3 regions of the Shinella sp. S4-D37 genome follow, and region 2 is predicted to be linked to each of the others. Evidence: predicted binding sites of a transcription regulator. Region 2 holds the regulator's gene; each other region holds the start of a gene.
The links. The regulator LexA, encoded in region 2, represses DNA repair genes until DNA is damaged. The targets are predictions, from matches to a motif close to TGTTCNNNNTGTGTTCNG.

Region 1: AB3G45_RS17880 (DNA polymerase IV) is a predicted target of LexA. The motif match lies at 2,520-2,537, and genes of this name have one in related genera.
Region 3: AB3G45_RS21355 (PA0069 family radical SAM protein) is a predicted target of LexA. The motif match lies at 2,740-2,757, and genes of this name have one in related genera.

The regions. Positions count from the first base shown of each region.
Region 1 is NZ_JBFNXL010000005.1:2,124,263-2,130,092, reverse strand. Features, by position in the region: gene AB3G45_RS17885 (L,D-transpeptidase family protein) at 1-1,038, opposite strand, end outside; gene AB3G45_RS17880 (DNA polymerase IV) at 1,169-2,515, opposite strand; gene AB3G45_RS17875 (DUF3572 domain-containing protein) at 2,639-2,938, opposite strand; gene AB3G45_RS17870 (response regulator) at 3,080-3,451, shown strand; gene AB3G45_RS17865 (PleD family two-component system response regulator) at 3,468-4,835, shown strand; gene rpmG (50S ribosomal protein L33) at 5,514-5,681, opposite strand; gene AB3G45_RS17855 (MFS transporter) at 5,775-5,830, opposite strand, start outside.
Region 2 is NZ_JBFNXL010000005.1:1,850,998-1,856,827, reverse strand. Features, by position in the region: gene AB3G45_RS16420 (ComEC/Rec2 family competence protein) at 1-1,015, shown strand, start outside; gene lexA (transcriptional repressor LexA) at 1,009-1,731, opposite strand; gene glp (gephyrin-like molybdotransferase Glp) at 1,830-3,053, opposite strand; gene moaC (cyclic pyranopterin monophosphate synthase MoaC) at 3,053-3,550, opposite strand; gene trpC (indole-3-glycerol phosphate synthase TrpC) at 3,564-4,379, opposite strand; gene trpD (anthranilate phosphoribosyltransferase) at 4,388-5,410, opposite strand; gene AB3G45_RS16390 (SurA N-terminal domain-containing protein) at 5,430-5,830, opposite strand, start outside.
Region 3 is NZ_JBFNXL010000005.1:2,823,279-2,829,108, reverse strand. Features, by position in the region: gene AB3G45_RS21370 (F0F1 ATP synthase subunit B) at 1-158, shown strand, start outside; gene AB3G45_RS21365 (F0F1 ATP synthase subunit B) at 169-654, shown strand; gene AB3G45_RS21360 (ribonuclease HII) at 736-1,401, opposite strand; gene AB3G45_RS21355 (PA0069 family radical SAM protein) at 1,525-2,682, opposite strand; gene AB3G45_RS21350 (glycosyl transferase) at 2,845-3,375, shown strand; gene AB3G45_RS21345 (calcium-binding protein) at 3,395-4,387, opposite strand; gene moaB (molybdenum cofactor biosynthesis protein B) at 4,465-5,013, opposite strand; gene AB3G45_RS21335 (4-(cytidine 5'-diphospho)-2-C-methyl-D-erythritol kinase) at 5,000-5,830, opposite strand, start outside.

The sequences.
Region 1 (5,830 bases), 270 kb from region 2:
GAGACGCTTCAGCGTCGCCGGCGAGAGCTGGTTGTCCATGCTCACGCCGTACCATTCGGCCGTCCCCTTGTCGCCGTCGACCGCGCGGGCGATGAGGAAATGCGTGCCGAGCGCGATCTGCGGGTCGCGGATGACGATCGGCGTTTCGAGCACGGGCTTGAACTTCTGCCGCACGAGGATCTGCCCGTTCGGCGGCGCGCCCTTGCCGGCCTTGGCATAGACGGCGGCGACAAGCTCCGGCGAGACCACGCCGTCTTCCTTGAGGCCTTCGGCGAGCTGGAAGGCGCGGATGGCGGTCACGGTCTGCTTGCCGTGCAGGCCGTCGGGAACGCCGGCATCATGGCCGAGTGCGGTCAAGAGGGCCTGCAGGTCCATCAGCGTCTCGCGCGCGCCACGGCGGGTGATGAGGATGCGGATCGGGTCCTCTTCGGTCTTCTGCACGATGGGGGTGACGATCGCCGGCTTCGGATCGGTCATCGCCACCTCGACGCTCTTGTCGCCGGCTTCGATGAGGGTGGGGCGAAGGCCGGCCTGCGAGAGCAGCGGCGTATCCGGCAAGACGACGGACGGCTTGAACAGCGTGGCGTGTGCGATGTGGCGCGGCGCGATCTCGCGGTCGGTGATGAGGACATGGCCGCCGCGGCGCGTCGTGCTGAACAGGATCTTTGCGAAATCGTTCGGCAGGCGCACGCAGCCGTGCGAGGCGGGATAGGCGGGCACGCTGTTGGAGGCGTGCAGCGCGATGCCCGACCAGGTCAGCCGCTGCATGAAGGGCATCGGCGCGCTGTCGTAGAGATTGGAGAAATGCGTGCGCTTCTTTTCGAGGATCGAGAAGATGCCGGTCGGCGTCGAATGCCCGGCCTTGCCGGTGGAGACGCGCGAGGTGGCGACCACCACGCCGCCGTCATAGATCTTCAATTCCTGCAGGTCCTTCGACACCATGATCTGGAGCGGACCTTCGAGGGTGCCGCCGAGCGCCGTGGCGCAGCTCAGCATCAGGCCCACTATGCTCATGCCGGTAACGAGGCGAAACGTCATGCGACCCATCCATACGCAATACAAACCGGCAGGAAGCATAGTGCATGCGGTTTAAGGAAGGCTTGCTGCACGCGACGATCCCCCGATCTGTGCCATCCCGATGCAGTCAAGAACGCCGGCCTGCCGGGTTTTATTCGGCGGGGTCGCCGATTTTTCCGGCGGTCTTGAACGTCAATTTTTCGTGAAAGCGACTGGGGCCGGATTTGCCGAACGTATAGCCGGTCTCCACGCTCGCCTTGCCGAACTTGTCGCGCAGCACGTTCATCGCGGCCTCGGCGGCGGCGCGGCGGGCGGCGGCGGGATCGACGAGATCGGGCGGATCGGTCCGGCCGGGATCGGCAAGGTCGCTGACGCCGATGCCGATCAGCCGGTACTTCGTGCCGTCCGCCTCCTTGCGCAGCAGGTCGATGCCGGTGCGGAAGATGCGGTCGGCGAGCATGGTCGGGTCTTCGAGCTTGCGGTTGCGCGTGCGGCCCTTGAAATCGGCGGTCTTCAGCTTCAGCACCACCGTGTGGCCGGCAATGCCCGATTTGCGCAGCCGCGTCGCCACCTTCTCGCTGAGGCGGCGCAAATGCGCCACCAGCTCGTCATAGCCTGAAATATCGTCGAAGAAGGTGGTTTCGGCCGATACGCTCTTGGCGGGGTCGTTGGGGTGGACCTCGCGGTCGTCCTGCCCGCGCGAAAGGTTGAAGAGGCGCTTGCCCATCACGCCGTAGCGGCGCATCAGGTCGGTCTCCTCCATGGTCTGGAGCTGGCCGACGGTGCGGATGCCGTCGCGCTCCAGCGTCTCGGCAAAGGCCTTGCCGACGCCCCAGATGAGGCGCACCGGCTTTTCGCGCAGGAAGGCGAGCGCCTCCGCTTCGCCGATGACGGAGAAGCCGCGCGGCTTGTTGAGGTCCGAGGCGACCTTGGCGAGGAACTTGCAGTAGGAAAGGCCGATCGAGATGGTGATGCCGACCTCTTTTTCAACCCGCTGGGCGAAGCGGGCGAGCACGCGGGCGGGCGGATCGTGGTGCAGGCGCTCCGTGCCCTTGAGCTCCAGGAAGGCCTCGTCGATGGACAGCGGCTGCACCAGCGGCGTCAGCTCCTGCATCATCGTGCGTACCTGGCGGCCGACAGCGACGTATTTCTCCATGTCCGGCTTGATCACCACCGCATCGGGGCAGGCCTCCAGCGCCTTGAACATCGGCATGGCCGAGCGCACGCCGTGGATGCGCGCGACATAGCAGGCGGTGGAGACGACGCCGCGCTTGCCGCCGCCGATGATGACCGGCTTGTCGGCAAGCTCCGGATTGTCGCGCTTCTCGACCGCCGCATAGAAGGCGTCGCAGTCGATATGGGCGAGCGTCAGGCCGAAGAGCTCGTCATGATAGACGAGGCGGGGGCTGCCGCAGGCGCTGCAACGGCGCAGGCCGGCCTTCTGCCCGGCAAGGCAGTCGCGGCAGAAGCCCGGGAAACGCGAGTCGGCGATGCTCATCTTATGGAACAAATATTGAACATCGCGACATTACTGCTTAAATTCATGAGTCTCAAGTGCTGCGGGAGGCGAATGCATGACGACGAACAGACAGGCACGCGGCGACCATCGCGGTTCGCCGGTTCAGAAATCCTCGCTGCCGTATGGCCCGGAGAGGATGGCATGGGCCTGCACGACGGCCTCCGGGGGGACGCCCGTCGCCGCGCTGAAGGCGAGAAGGGTCGGCTCGTGGTCCATCAGGAAACCGACGAGGCCGGCAAGGAAACCGGGATCGCCGACGGCATTGCGCACCTCGCCGGGCGCGACGCCTGTCAGCGCAAGGAAACGCGACAGCAATTCCGGTTCGCCGGCGAGCCAGCCGAGGATGGCCGCGGCGGTCGCCTGCGCATCGGCAACCGCGGGTGTATCTTTTTGGCTCTTCATCGTTTTCCCTCGGGAAATTTACCTTTTAATCAACCAAGTCGCGCTAACGTTGCTGCGGACAAGCTGGGTGACTTCGGCTTTGCCGCAACTTATCGATCCCCCGGAAGGTTGCAAGGCCGGCGAGAGGAACAGGGACGAACGATGCCCAAGCAGGTGATGATTGTCGAGGACAACGAGCTCAACATGAAGCTCTTCCGGGATCTCATCGAGGCGTCCGGCTATACGACCATCCAGACCAGGAATGGCATGGAAGCCCTCGATCTTGCCCGCAAACATAGGCCGGACCTGATCCTGATGGATATCCAGCTTCCGGAGGTCTCGGGCCTTGAGGTCACCAAGTGGCTGAAGGAGGACGACGAGCTCCATGTCATCCCGGTGATCGCCGTAACGGCCTTCGCGATGAAGGGCGACGAGGAGCGCATCCGCCAGGGCGGCTGCGAGGCCTATGTCTCCAAGCCGATCTCGGTGCCGAAATTCATCGAGACCATCAAGACCTATCTCGGCGACGCATGAGGTAGAGGTCAGGGCCATGACAGCACGTATCCTCGTCGTCGACGACATTCCGGCCAATGTGAAGCTGCTCGAAGCGCGGCTGCTCGCGGAATATTTCGACGTGCTGACGGCGGAGAACGGCTATGATGCGCTCGCCATGTGCGAGCGCACCCAGGTCGACCTGATCCTGCTCGACATCATGATGCCCGGCATCGACGGCTTCGAGGTCTGCGCGCGGCTGAAGGCCAATCCGCGCACCGCCCATATCCCGGTCGTCATGGTGACGGCGCTCGACCAGCCCTCCGACCGCGTGCGCGGCCTCAAGGCCGGCGCCGACGATTTCCTGACCAAGCCGGTCAACGACCTGCAGCTCATGTCGCGGGTGAAGAGCCTCGTGCGGCTGAAGACGCTGACCGACGAATTGCGCATGCGCGCGGCCACCGCCCGCGCCATCTCCCTGGAGGACGGGCTGGACGACAATCTCGGCGACGAGCCGGGCGAAGTCCTCCTCGTCGACGGCCGCGCCAGCTCGCAGGAGCGGATCGTGCGCGCGCTGAAGCCGGTCGCCGAGGTCACCTCCATGTCGGACCCGCAGGCCGCGCTCTTCCAGGCGGCCGAGAGCAATTTCGAGCTGGTGATCGTCAACGCCAATTTCGAGGACTACGATCCGCTGCGCCTGTGTTCGCAGCTCCGCTCGCTGGAGCGCACGCGTTTCCTGCCGATCCTGCTGATCGCCGAACAGGGCGACGACGACATGGTGGTGCGCGCGCTCGATCTCGGCGTGACGGACTACCTGGTTCGGCCGATCGACCCGAACGAGCTGATCGCCCGCAGCCTCACCCAGATCCGCCGCAAGCGGTGCAACGACCGCCTGCGCGCCAGCGTGCGCCAGACGATCGAACTGGCCGTCACGGACGGCCTGACGGGCCTGCACAACCGCCGCTACCTCGACAACCACATGAAGCTGCTGGTCGACCGGGCGATGGCGCGGGGCCGGCCGCTTTCCGTCTGCATCACCGATATCGACCGCTTCAAGCTGGTCAACGACACCCACGGCCACGATGCGGGCGATGCCGTGCTGCGGGAGTTCGCCAACCGCGTGCGCTCGGCCGTGCGTGGCGCCGACCTTGCCTGCCGCTACGGCGGGGAGGAGTTCGTGCTGGTCATGCCGGATACGTCCGCCGAGATGGCGGCGGGCGTGGCCGAGCGCCTTCGCGCGATCGTCGAGCAGGAACCGTTCCGCCTGCCGGGTACGGATGTCCTCCTGTCCATCACCGCCTCGCTGGGCCTTGCCAGCGCGCTGCCGGCAGGCGACCGCCCCGAAGCCCTGCTGAAGCGCGCCGACACGGCGCTTTACGAAGCGAAGCGCTCCGGCCGCAACCGGGTCGTGGCCGCCGCCGCGTGAGTCGGCCCCGCGCGGCCGAATTGTCCACAGGGCGATTTCGATTTGGGCATCTGCCTTGAAAATCGGGCATTCGCCCCGCATTGCGCGGCCTCTGCGGACAGGGCCCCGCAAGACCCCTGAAATCAGGTCATGTCGTGAAATCTGGCTATAAACCGTACTATTTTGGTTTCGCAAACCTTATCAACAGGTTGTATCGCGCGCAATCTTTTCGCGCCGCAAAGATGACATCTGTCAGGGTTGCAGGGTCTCGCGCAATGGTTGAATCCTGCCGGCGCGGGATTGTCGTGATCCGTAACGCAACCGCCGCTCAATGGCACAATCGTCCCCGCCGCGGTTAACTATGAGACAAGGAGAGGGCGGGGGAGCGTTAAGAATTCGTTGATTTTTTTTCTTTTTCGCGCGATGCTCAACTCATGGGCGGAAAACAAGCCCGCACAACCGGTTACCCCATGATGCTAGGTCCGCCGCATCTCCTGGGTCGTGGGGTCGGTCGGTCAGCTACGATAAATACGGAATCCTCGTGCCGTTGTCGTGTCTGGCCGACCCCCATTCGACGCCGCTCCCTTCCGGGGAGCGGCGTTTTTGATTCGGGGGGATGCCGGGCCGCAATCCCGGGCAAAAGAAAAGGCGCCGGACGTTGCCGTCCAGCGCCTTTGCGAACCGAAACGGTCCCCAGGATCACTTGATCTTGGTTTCCTTGAATTCGACGTGCTTCTTGACGACCGGGTCGTACTTGGTCTTGGTCATCTTGTCCGTCATCGTGCGGCTGTTCTTCGTGGTTACGTAGAAGAAACCGGTGTCGGCCGTCGACAGCAGCTTGATCTTGATGGTGGTAGCCTTGGCCATGGTCGTCCTGCCTTTATGAAAAACGAAGCCGCGGACAGCCAGTCTGCTCCACGGCTTAAATCTGGGCGGAAACTACAAATCGCGCCCGAAAAGTCAACCCCGTTTCGGCCGGAAAACCATCCGGGCGAGAGAAAGTACGAGGTAAAACC
Region 2 (5,830 bases):
GGTCTCGACGCTGGTCTATTCCGTCGGCCATTTCCATCGCATCCCGGCCTATGGGCTTGCCGGCAACCTGCTCGCCATGCCCGTCATCAGCGCCGTCGTCATGCCCTTCGGCCTTGTCGCGGTGCTGCTGATGCCCTTCGGGCTCGACGCCGTGCCCTTCGCGATCATGGGCAAGGGCATCGAGTGGATGATCGCGCTTTCGATGTGGGTCGCGGGCTGGAAGGGCGAGATCGTCACCGGCCGCATCCCGCCCGCCGCCTTCCTGCTGATCGGCCTCGGCGGCGGGCTCGTCTGCATCCTGCGCACGCGGCTGCGCCATGCCGGAACGCTGCTTGCCGCCCTCGGCCTTGCGATCGCCTGCCTTCCCGCCGCGGGCGCCAGGCCGGAAATGCTGGTATCGGAGGACGGCCGCCTGGTCGCCATCCTGCGCGGCGAAACCGTCGCGACGAACCGTGCAAGGCCCTCCGACTTCATCTATTCCCAGTGGCGGCGGGCCTTGCGGCTCGGCGATCTTGCAAAACCGCAAACGCGCAGGAGCGAGGGCCTGACCCTGGAGGAAACGGATGATACTGCGGCAAGCGGGAAACCGCCGCGCCGCAAGGCCGACCGGCAGAAGGCGAAGGAGGCCATGGCGTGGGCGCTCGCGGCAGCCCGGACGGGCGGAAGTTTCGTCTGCGAGGCGAAGGCATTCTGCGCCGCCGTCTCGCCGAGCGGCTGGCGGGTCGTCACCCTGGACGACGTCGCCTTCCTGGGGACGGCCTGCGATGCCGCGGACCTCGTCGTCGTGCCCTTTGCCCTGCGGCTGGAAGCCTGCCGCTCCGGCGCCCGCCTGGTGACGGCGCGTCACCTCAGGCGAACCGGTGCCCTCGAAATCCGGCCGGCGGCCGAAGGGGCTTCCGGCACCTTTTCAGAGGCACACATGACGCCCGCCGTGGAAAGCCTCGACCGGCCCTGGACCCGCCACCGCACCTATGACTGGCGCACCGGCAGCTTCGATCCGCCGAAGGATCAATGATAGCGGCGGATGAGGCCGACCAGCTTGCCCTGGATCTTCACCCGGTCCGGCCCGAAGATGCGGGTCTCGTAGGCGGGGTTTGCCGCTTCGAGCGCGATGGAGGCACCCTTGCGGCGGAAGCGCTTGAGCGTCGCCTCCTCCTCGTCGACGAGGGCGACGATGATCTCGCCGGGATTGGCGCTGCTGGCCGTGCGGATGATCACCGTGTCGCCGTCGAGGATGCCGGCCTCGATCATCGAATCGCCCTTGACCTCCAGCGCATAGTGATCGCCGTTGCCGATCATCTCGGCCGGCACGGTGATGTCGTGGGTGTTGTTCTGGATGGCGGAGATCGGCACGCCGGCGGCGATGCGGCCCATGACCGGAACGGAGACGGAGGAGGAAATCTCCGCAACGGGCGTGCGCTGCGGCGGGGCGGCGACGGCTGGCGGCTGCTTGCCGCGGCTGCCCTCGATGACGGCCGGCGAAAAGCCGCGGCGCGGCTGCAGGCTCTGGCTATAGGCTTCGGGAAGCTTGATCACCTCCAGCGCGCGGGCCCGGTTCGGCAGGCGCCGGATGAAGCCGCGCTCCTCCAGCGCCGTGATGAGGCGGTGGATGCCCGACTTGGACGCGAGATCCAGCGCATCCTTCATCTCGTCGAACGAGGGAGGAATGCCGGACTCCTTCATCCGTTCATGAATGAACAGGAGAAGTTCCTGTTGTTTCCGCGTGAGCATGGCCCCTCCACCGAGAATCGAGTGAAACAAATCCAGAACGGACACTATCTGTTCCATATGTGTTCCGCAAGGGGTTGCTGAAACAATAATAATACTGTTCAGGCGGAGGGTTCGCGCAGGAGAAGCACAGTGCAGGGCGCGCCCGCGGGGATCGCGGGCGCGTGCGGCGGGCGGATGAGGAGGCCTTCGGAGGCCGCGAAAGCCTTCATCATGGAAGAATCCTGCTTGTCCAGTGGCGTGACCATGAGGTCGCCGGCGGGGCCACGGGCAAGGCGTGCGCGCACATAGTCCTGCCGATGGTCGTTTTCCTTGAGGGGCACGGCGGCGATTGCCGGATACTCGCGGCTTACCGCCGGCAGGTGCGCGAGGCGGCGCACGAGGGGAACGAGGAAGAGGTGGGAGCAGACGAGACTCGAGACGGGATTGCCGGGCAGGCCCATGACGTGCACGGCGCCGAGGCGGCCGACCATCAGCGGCTTTCCCGGGCGCATGGCGATGCGCCAGAAGTCGAGCTCCATGCCGGCCTCGCCGAGCACGGGCTGCACGAGGTCGAAGTCCCCGACGGAGGCGCCGCCGAGCGTGACGAGCCCATCGATATCGAGCGACAGCGCCCGGCGCACGGCCTGAAGCATCGCCTCCTTGTCGTCCGCGACGATCCCGAGGTCGATCACCTGCGCGCCGGCCGCACGGGCGAGGGCCGCGACGCCGTACGTGTTGGAGGCGATGATCTGGCTGGTTCCCGGCGGCGTGCCGGGCGGCACGAGTTCGTCGCCGGTGGCGAGCACGGCAATGCGTGGGCGGGCATAGACGGACAGCGCCGCATGGTTCATGGCCGCCGCGACCGTCAGGCGGCCGGCATCGAGCATGTCGCCGGCTTTCAGGACGACCTCGCCTTCGGAAAAATCCTGGCCTCGCGGGCGGATGTGGCGGCCCTTCGGCGTGAGGAAGGTGGTGCGGATGCGGCCGTCCTCCAGCACCGCGGCGTCTTCCTGCAGGAGCACGGTATCGGCGAAGGCCGGCAGCGGGGCGCCGGTGAAGATGCGCACGGCCTCGCCGGGACCGGCGGTGCCTTCGAAGGCGTGGCCGGCGGAAGACATGCCTGCAACGGTCAGGATCGAGCCGAGCGCGGCGATATCCGCGTGGCGCACGGCATAGCCGTCCATCGCGGAATTGTCGAAGGGCGGCTGCGTCAGCCGGGCGGCGACGTCCTCTGCCAGCACGCGGCCGTCGGCCTCATGCAGCGGGACCGTCTCGGTGCGCCGGGTCGGCCGGGCGGTGGAAAGCAGGCGATGGAGGGCGTCTTCGACGGGCAGCAGCGACATCAGCCGGCGTCTCCGCGCCGGTAGTCGCCGGAGCGGCCGCCGGATTTCTCCACGAGGCGGATGCCGCCTATCTCCATCTCCCGGTCGGCGGCCTTCGCCATGTCGTAGATGGTGAGGCAGGCGACGCTGACGGCGGTGAGCGCCTCCATCTCCACGCCGGTGCGGCCGGTGAGCTTGGCCATCGCCTCGACGCGCAGGCCCGGCAGGGCGCGGTCCTCGCGAATATCGACGGCGACCTTGGTCAGCATCAGCGGATGGCAGAGCGGGATGAGGCTGGCGGTCTGCTTGGCGGCCATGATGCCGGCAAGCCGCGCCGTACCGATCACGTCGCCCTTCTTGGCATTGCCGGTCAGGATGAGGTCCAGCGTTTCCGGCGCCATGCGGATGCACCCTTCGGCAAGCGCGACGCGCACCGTCTCCGCCTTGTCGCCGACATCCACCATGTCGGCCTTGCCGGAGGCGTCGATATGGGTGAGCGTGCGGGCCTCGCCCGTCATGTCGGGACCGCCATCATTCCGCCGCCAGCATGCCGGCCGAGCCGGTGAGGAGTTCGCCGGTGGCGGCCGCCACGTCGTCCTTGCGCATCAGGCTTTCGCCGACGAGGAAGGTCGAGATGCCGACCTTGCCGAGCCGTTCGCAATCCGCATGGGTGAAGATGCCGCTCTCGCCGACCAGCAGCCGGTCGTCCGGCACCATGCCGGCAAGCTTTTCCGACACGGCGAGGTCCACCTCGAAGGTGCGCAGGTTGCGGTTGTTGATGCCGACGAGCTTGGACTTGAGCTTCAGCGCCCGCTCCATTTCGGGCGCGTCGTGCACCTCGATCAAGACGTCCATGCCGAGCGAGAACGCGGCGTCTTCGAGTTTCTTCGCATCGTCGTCGCCGAGCGAGGCCATGATGAGGAGGATGCAGTCCGCGCCCCAGGCGCGCGCCTCCAGCACCTGGTAGCTGTCGAACATGAAATCCTTGCGCAGCGCCGGCAGGCCGCAGGCCGCACGCGCCGCCGTCAGGAATTCCGGCGCGCCCTGAAAACTCGGCGTGTCGGTGAGGACGGAAAGGCAGGCCGCGCCGCCGGCCTCATACGCTTTCGCCAGCGCCGGCGGATCGAAATCCGGCCGGATGAGGCCCTTGGAGGGGCTGGCCTTCTTGATCTCGGCGATGAGGCCGAAGCGGCCTTCCGCCTTTTTTGCCGTAAGGCTCGCGAAGAAGCCGCGCGGCGGCTCCTGGTCGCGGATGCGGGCGCGAAGTTCTACGGGGGAAACGCGCGTCTTGGCGGCGGCGATCTCTTCCAGCTTGTAGGCTTCGATCTTCTTCAGGATATCGGTCATGGACAATCCTACTCCGCCTGGCCTTCGTTGGAAACTGCGACAAGGCGTTCCAGCGCGGTGCGGGCGCGGCCGCTTTCCAGCGCTTCGGTGGCGAGACGCATGCCGTCCTTCAAAGTTTCCGCCCTGCCGGCGACGACCAGCGAGGCGGCGGCATTGGCCAGCGAAATGTCCCGGTAGGGCATGTGCGCGCCGCCGAGCACGGAGAGGAGGGCGGCCGCGTTGTGCGCGCCGTCGCCGCCGCGCAGGTCGTCGAGCGTCACCTGGGGCAGGCCGAAATCGGCGGGCGTCAGCTCGAAGGTGCGAATCCTACCATCCTCCAGCGCGGCGACCTTCGTCGTGCCCGTCGTGGTGATCTCGTCGAGGCCTTCGCCATGCACCACCCAGATGCTTTCCGAGCCGAGGTCGCGCATCACCTCGGCGATCGGCAGCAGCCAGTGCGGCGAGAAGACGCCGAGCAACTGGCGCTTGACGCTGCCGGGATTGGAAAGGGGGCCGAGCAGGTTGAAGATCGTGCGCGTGCCGAGTTCGACGCGCGACGGGCCGACATGCTTCATGGCGGGATGGTGAAGCTGGGCGAACATGAAGCCGAGGCCGGCGTCGTGCACGCAGCGCGCGATCTCCGCGGGGCCGATATCCAGCTTGACGCCGAGGCAGGACAGCGCGTCCGCCGTGCCCGATTTGGAGCTCAGCGCCCGGTTGCCGTGCTTTGCGACCGGAACGCCGGCGCCCGCGACGATGATCGCCGCGAGCGTCGAGATGTTGTAGGTGCCCGCGCCGTCGCCGCCCGTGCCGACGATGTCGACCGCGTCGGCGGGAACAGCGACCGGCAGCATGCGGGCGCGCATCGAGCCGACGGCGCCGTAGATCTCGTCGACGGTCTCGCCGCGCACGCGCAGCGCCATCAGGAAGCCGCCGATCTGCGAGGGCGTGGCGGCGCCGGACATGATGATCTCGAAGGCGCCGCGGGCGTCGTCGCGGTCCAGCGTGCCGCCGCCGGCGACCTTGGCGATATAGGGTTTCAGGTCGGACATGCGGTTCCCGTCTCCCTTCCTATCGGGCGATGCTCTGCTCGGCGAGCGTGCGGTTGATCGAAACGCCGTAAGAGGTCTGCAGGGCGCTCACCATCTGATCGAGGATGTCGTCGCCGCTGGCGCGGGCAACGGCGGCGATCTGCTGCTCGTCGCCGGAAAGCGCGTCGGTGGCGGCCTCGGCGTTCACCTCGGTCACCTTCAAGAGGATCTGGCCTTCGCCATCGACGCCGGGCGTGTTGGCGACGTGGCCGACGGGACCGGCAAAGGCGGCGGCGACGGCCGCCGGGCTCAGCACGGGATCCTGGGCGCCGCGGTTGAGGCCCGCCTTGTTCTCGACGGCCATGCCGAGTTCACCGGCAATGGCTGCGATATCGCCGCCCTTGCGCACGCGCTCGGCCAGTTCCTCGGCCTTCCTGGCCA
Region 3 (5,830 bases), 970 kb from region 2:
GTGCCGAGACCCGCATCGCCGAGATCAAGGCCAAGGCCCTTGCCGATGTCGGCGCGATCGCCGAGGAAACCACGGCAGCCCTCGTCGAGCAGCTCATCGGCGCCAAGGCCACCAAGGCCGAGATCGCTTCCGCCGTGAAGACGGCCGCGGGCGAATAAGGAGGACACCATGGCATTCGACGCAACATTCTATGCCTTTGTCGGCCTCTTGCTGTTCCTTGCCCTCATCGCCTACCTCAAGGTTCCGGGCATGATGGCAAAGGGCCTCGACGCCCGCGCGGAGAAGATCCAGAACGAGCTGGCGGAAGCCAAGCGTCTTCGCGAGGAGGCCCAGCACCTGCTCGCCGAATACCAGCGCAAGCGCAAGGATGCCGAGGCGGAAGCCGCAAGCATCGTCGCGGCCGCTGAACGCGAGGCGAGCGCGCTGACGGCGGAAGCCAAGCAGAAGACCGAGGAATACGTCGCCCGTCGCACGGTGCTCTCCGAGCAGAAGATCCGCCAGGCCGAGGCCGACGCGATCAACGCCGTGCGCGCCGCCGCCGTCGACCTCGCGGTTGCCGCCGCCGAGAAGGTCATCGCCGCCAAGGCCGATGCCGCCACCGGCAAGGCGCTCTTCGACAACGCGATCAGCGAAGTCAAGACCCGCCTGAACTGAGCCTTCGGCACAGCATGATTTGAGAAAGCCGGGCGAAAGCCCGGCTTTTTCGTTTGTCCGCTTGCGGCGACAAAGGTCCGGTCAATCCTGCCGGAGCGGCCGGAAGCTCATGCGGTGCAGCCGGCAGGGGCCGATGGCGGCAATGGCCTTGCGGTGCACCTCGGTGGCATAGCCGGCATGGACGGCGAAGCCGTAGCCGGGGTAGGTCTCCTCGGCGCGCGCCATCATGCGGTCGCGCATCACCTTGGCGACGATGGAGGCGGCGGCGATGGAGAGCGAGCGGGCATCGCCCTTGACGACGGCGCGGCCCTCGCAGGCAAGGCCCGGCGGCACGTCGCGGCCGTCGGCCAGGACGAGCTTCGGCGCGATCTCCAGGCCGGCGACGGCGCGGCGCATCGCGTCGAGGCTCGCCTTGCGGATGTCGATGGCATCGATGCGGCGCGACGAACTGGACGCGACGGAGACGAAGGCCGACTGCATGATCCGCGCGAAGAGCGCCTCGCGCCGGAGGGCGCTGAGCTGCTTGGAATCGTTGAGCCCGTCCGGGATATCGTCGGGATCGAGTATCACGGCGGCGGCGACGACGGGACCTGCCAGCGGGCCGCGGCCGGCCTCGTCCGTGCCGGCCACCGGCCAGATGCCGCGCGCGCGCGCGGCGGCCTCCATCTGGAAATCGGGGGCCTCGGGCAGGTCGAAGAGAAGGCGGGAATCGGAGGATGGACGGGACATGCGGCGAACCTCGCACATCCATCCGATTCCCTGCAAGTCCCCCGGCAGGAGGCGGACGCCGGAGGATTGCCGGCATGCCCCGGGGAAAGGCAGACCGGAAGGACGGGCCGGGCACGGATGCCCGGCGGGATTACCAAAGCCCTACAGCAGCGAGAGCTGCACGCCGCTGCCCGAAGGCGGCACGAACTGGTCGCAGGCAAGGCTGCGGCGGGTGCGGGTCAGCTCCAGCCGCTTGGCCGCCATCTCGAAGCGGCGGGCGATCTGCCAGGCATAGGGACCGGCGCCCTTCATGCGCTTGCCGAACTCGGCGTCGTAATCCTTGCCGCCGCGCATGGAGCGCACCAGCGACATGACGTGGCGATAGCGGTCCGGGTAGTGGCGCAGCAGCCAGTCGCGAAAGAGGGGGCTCACCTCCAGCGGCAGGCGCAGCAGCACGTAGCTCGCCTCCAGCGCCCCGGCCGCCTTGCCCGAATCGAGCACGCGCTCGATCTCGTGGTCGTTGAGGCCGGGAATGATCGGCGCCATCATGATCGCAACGGGAATGCCGGCCGCAGAAAGCGTGCGGATGGCCTCCAGCCGGCGCGGCGGGGTCGCGGCGCGCGGCTCCATGGTGCGGGCGAGCTTGCGGTCGAGCGTGGTGACGGAAAGCCCCACCCAGGCAAGGCCGCGCGCCGCCATGCGCGCGAGGATGTCGATGTCGCGCAGCACGAGCGCCGACTTGGTGACGATCGAGACCGGATGGTTGGCCGCATCCAGCACGTCGAGGATCTGCCGCATGATGCGCCATTCCTTCTCGATCGGCTGGTAGGGATCGGTGTTGGTGCCGATCGCGATGACGCGCGGCTTGTAGCCGGGTTTGGAAAGCTCGCGCTCCAGCAGCTTCGGCGCATCGGGCTTGGCAAACAGCCGCGCCTCGAAATCCAGGCCGGCGGACAGGCCCATGAAGGCATGGGTCGGCCGGGCGAAGCAATAGATGCAGCCGTGTTCGCAGCCGCGATAGGGATTGATCGAGCGGTCGAAGGGAATATCGGGCGATTCGTTGCGCGTGATGATGCTGCGCGGCTTTTCCACCTGCACCTCGGTGCGGAAGGGCGGCAGTTCCTCCAGCGTCTGCCAGCCGTCGTCGAAGGTCTCCCGCGTCACCGGCTCGAAGCGGCCGGTGAAGTTGAGGCCGGCGCCACGGCCACGCCGGCGCTCGCTCTCCACGCGCATGCCCGTCTCGGCCATCAGCGCTTCGGCAACGTCTTTCGCATGGCCGGGCGCAAGGGCGCCCTGCCTGAGGCTGGCTAGATCGTTCATGGCTGTCTCCGCCGGGGGCAGGCCCCGATTCAATGACTATATTCCTATCGCGCAAATGAGAACATTGCAAGAACAAAATTCGGAGCGCCTCCACCGCGAGTGCGGGCCGGCTTGGCTGCGGGAGGCAGTGGAATTCGATGTTGCGATGCGGTATGGGAAGGCATGCTGACAGTCATCCTGGAATGCCGCGACAACGAGGCGGAGCTTGCACAGACATTCGCGGCGCTCGTCTCCGGCGCGGTCGAGGGTATCGTGCGCGATGTGATCGTGCTCGATCACGGCTCGCGCGACGGTTCCTCGACGGTGGCCGATGCCGCCGGCTGCCGCTTTCTGACGGAGTGGGACATGAAGGATGTGCTGGGCTCGGCCCGCGGCGACTGGCTCCTGTTGCTGGAGCCCGGCGCCCGGCCCATGGTGGGGTGGGTGGATGCCGTCGTCGACCATGTGGCCGTTAACCGCAATCCGGCGCGCTTCCTCGGCTCGCGCAGCCATCGCCGGCCCTTCCTCCAGCGCCTTCTGCACCGTCCGGCGCCGCTGGAGCAGGGCTATCTCGTCAGCAAGCGCCAGGCCCTTGCGGCGCTCAGCCCCGGCATGGCGCTCGCCGGCATCGCCACGGGCGCCGGCGTTCGCCGCCTCGCGGTGGAGATGGTGCCGGCCTGGGCCGTGAAGGCCATGCGGGCGGAAGCCGGTTGAACGCTTCCGCCTGACGCCGTCAGAGCAGGAAATCGCCGCGGAAGGCGCTGGTGAGGCCGGAAAGCGCGATCTCGAAATCCGCCGCGCCGTCACCGTTGGTGTCGCCGGCGACGATGCCGCCCGAAAAGCGCAATTCGCCCGCCGTTCCGGAAAAGCCGTTCGCGCCGATGAAGTCGAAGGCCTGGTTGCCGCCGCGGCCGGCATCGGCGTCGATGTCGCGCAGGTCCACGCGGTCGCCTTCGCCGCGGTCGAAGTCGAGGATGACGTCGCGGCGCGCGCCGACGGCCGATTCGAGCCGGCCGTTGAAGTCGAAACGGTCGGCGCCGCTGCCGCCCTGCAACAGGTCCATGCCGCGCCCGCCGACGAGCACGTCGTTGCCGCCGCGCCCGGCGATCTCGTCGTCGCCCCCAAGGCCCTTGAGGACGTTTCCGACGCCGGAGCCGGCAATGGCGTCGGCGACGGCCGTGCCGGCGGCGTTCTCGATGCTGATCAGGCGTTCGAAGCGGTTGGCGCCGGTCTGCGCCAGGCCCGCGCCGAGATCGATGGCGACGCCCGAACCGCCGAGCACGTTGTCGTCGTCGCGCGCGATATAGCTGATCGAATCGGTGCCCGAGCCGCCGTGAAAGGTGTTCTGCTGGCCGACGGAGAAGAAGCTGTCCTTGCCGCTCTCGCCGAAATAGCTGCTCTTGAAGGTGCTGACGGCGATCTTGTCGTTGCCCGAGCCGGCCTTGACGATATCGGCGCGCTCGTTGGCGAAGGAGCCGAAGCCGGTGCCCACATAGGTGTCGTTGCCGGCGCCGAGCAGGATGACGTTGCCGTCCTCCTTCATGTTGACGACGCTGTCGTTGCCCTTGCCGGCATCCACCTGGTTGCGGCCGCCGAAATCGTCGGTGCGGTTGAGGATGATGGTGTCCGCGCCGCCGCGGGCGAAGATCGTCAGTTCGGTATTGTTGATGCTGCCGCCCTGGACGATGCGGTCCGCGCCGTTGGTGCCGGTGATCGTGCGTGCCATTGTCCTCTCCTCAAATCCGTCGGGGTGGGAAAGTCATAGAGGCGGTGCGGGCGGGGCGCAGTCTCCCGGGGAACAGGTCAGCCGGCCGTGCGCTTCAGGTGCTCGTCCAGCCGCGGCATGATCTCCACGAAATTGCAGGGCATGTGGCGATAGTCGAGCTGCGCCTTCAGGATGCCGTCCCAGGCGTCCTTGCAGGCACCGGGCGAGCCCGGCAGCGCGAAGATGAAGGTGGCGTTGAGGACGCCGCCGGTCGCGCGCGACTGGATCGTCGAGGTGCCGATCTTGTCGTAGGAGATGCGGTGGAAGACTTCGGAAAAGCCGTCCATGCGCTTTTCGAACAGCGGCTCCAGCGCTTCCGGCGTCACGTCGCGGCCGGTGAAGCCCGTGCCGCCCGTGGTGATGACGACGTCCACCGCGTCGTCGCGCGTCCAGGCCTCCACCGTCGCGCGGATCGCGGCCACGTCGTCCGTCACGATGGCGCGGCCGGCAAGGCGGTGCCCGGCCTCCGTGATGCGCGCGACGAGCGTGTCGCCGGAGCGGTCCGTGTCGAGGCTGCGCGTGTCGGACACGGTGAGCACGGCGATGCCGACCGGAATGAAAGGCCTCGTCTCGTCAATATGCGCCATTGTCGGTTCCTTCAAGCGTGCGCGTGGCGGCGAAAAACCAGTGCGGATGCCGGCACGCGAGTGCCGCAGCCGCGGTCCCGGCGGCCGCGTCCGTCTCGTATAGCGCAAAGCAGGTCGCGCCGGAACCGGACATGCGCACGAGGGCGGGACCTGTTGTCGCAAGGCTCTCGGCGATGACGGCGATTTGCGGGCAGAGTCGGCGGGCAGCGGGCTCCAGGTCGTTGCGAAGGCCCGAAAGCGCATCCGCCCAGCCGGCGGCGCCCGCAAGGGCAAGCGGCGGGTTGTTGCGCGAAGCGAGCGCCTGGAAGACAGCGGGCGTCGAAACGCCGACGAGCGGATTGGCCAGCACCATGGCAAGGGCCGGCAGGGCGACGGGGGTGATTTCCTCGCCGACGCCGCGCGCCAGCAGCGGCCGGCCGGCAAGGCACATCGGCACATCCGCGCCGAGGCCGAGGGCGAGCGCCTCCAGCGCATCGCCGGGCAGCGCCGCCCGCCACAGCCTAAGGAGGCCGCGCAGCGTCGCGGCGGCATCCGCCGAGCCGCCGCCGATGCCCGATGCGATGGGCAGGTTCTTTTCGAGATGGATGTGCACCGGCGGCGCCGCCTGCCCGGTCGTGGCGAGCGCCGCGCGCAGCCGGTCGCGGGCGCGGGTGACGAGGTTGTCGGCGCCGGCCGAAAGCGCCCCGCCGAAGCGGCCGCTGAGGGTGAAGCGGTCCTCGGCCGCCGGCGCAAGGCCGATGCGGTCGCCGACGGCGGTGAAGGTCACGAGGCTGTCGAGGAGGTGGTAGCCATCCTCGCGCCGGCCGGTGACGGCGAG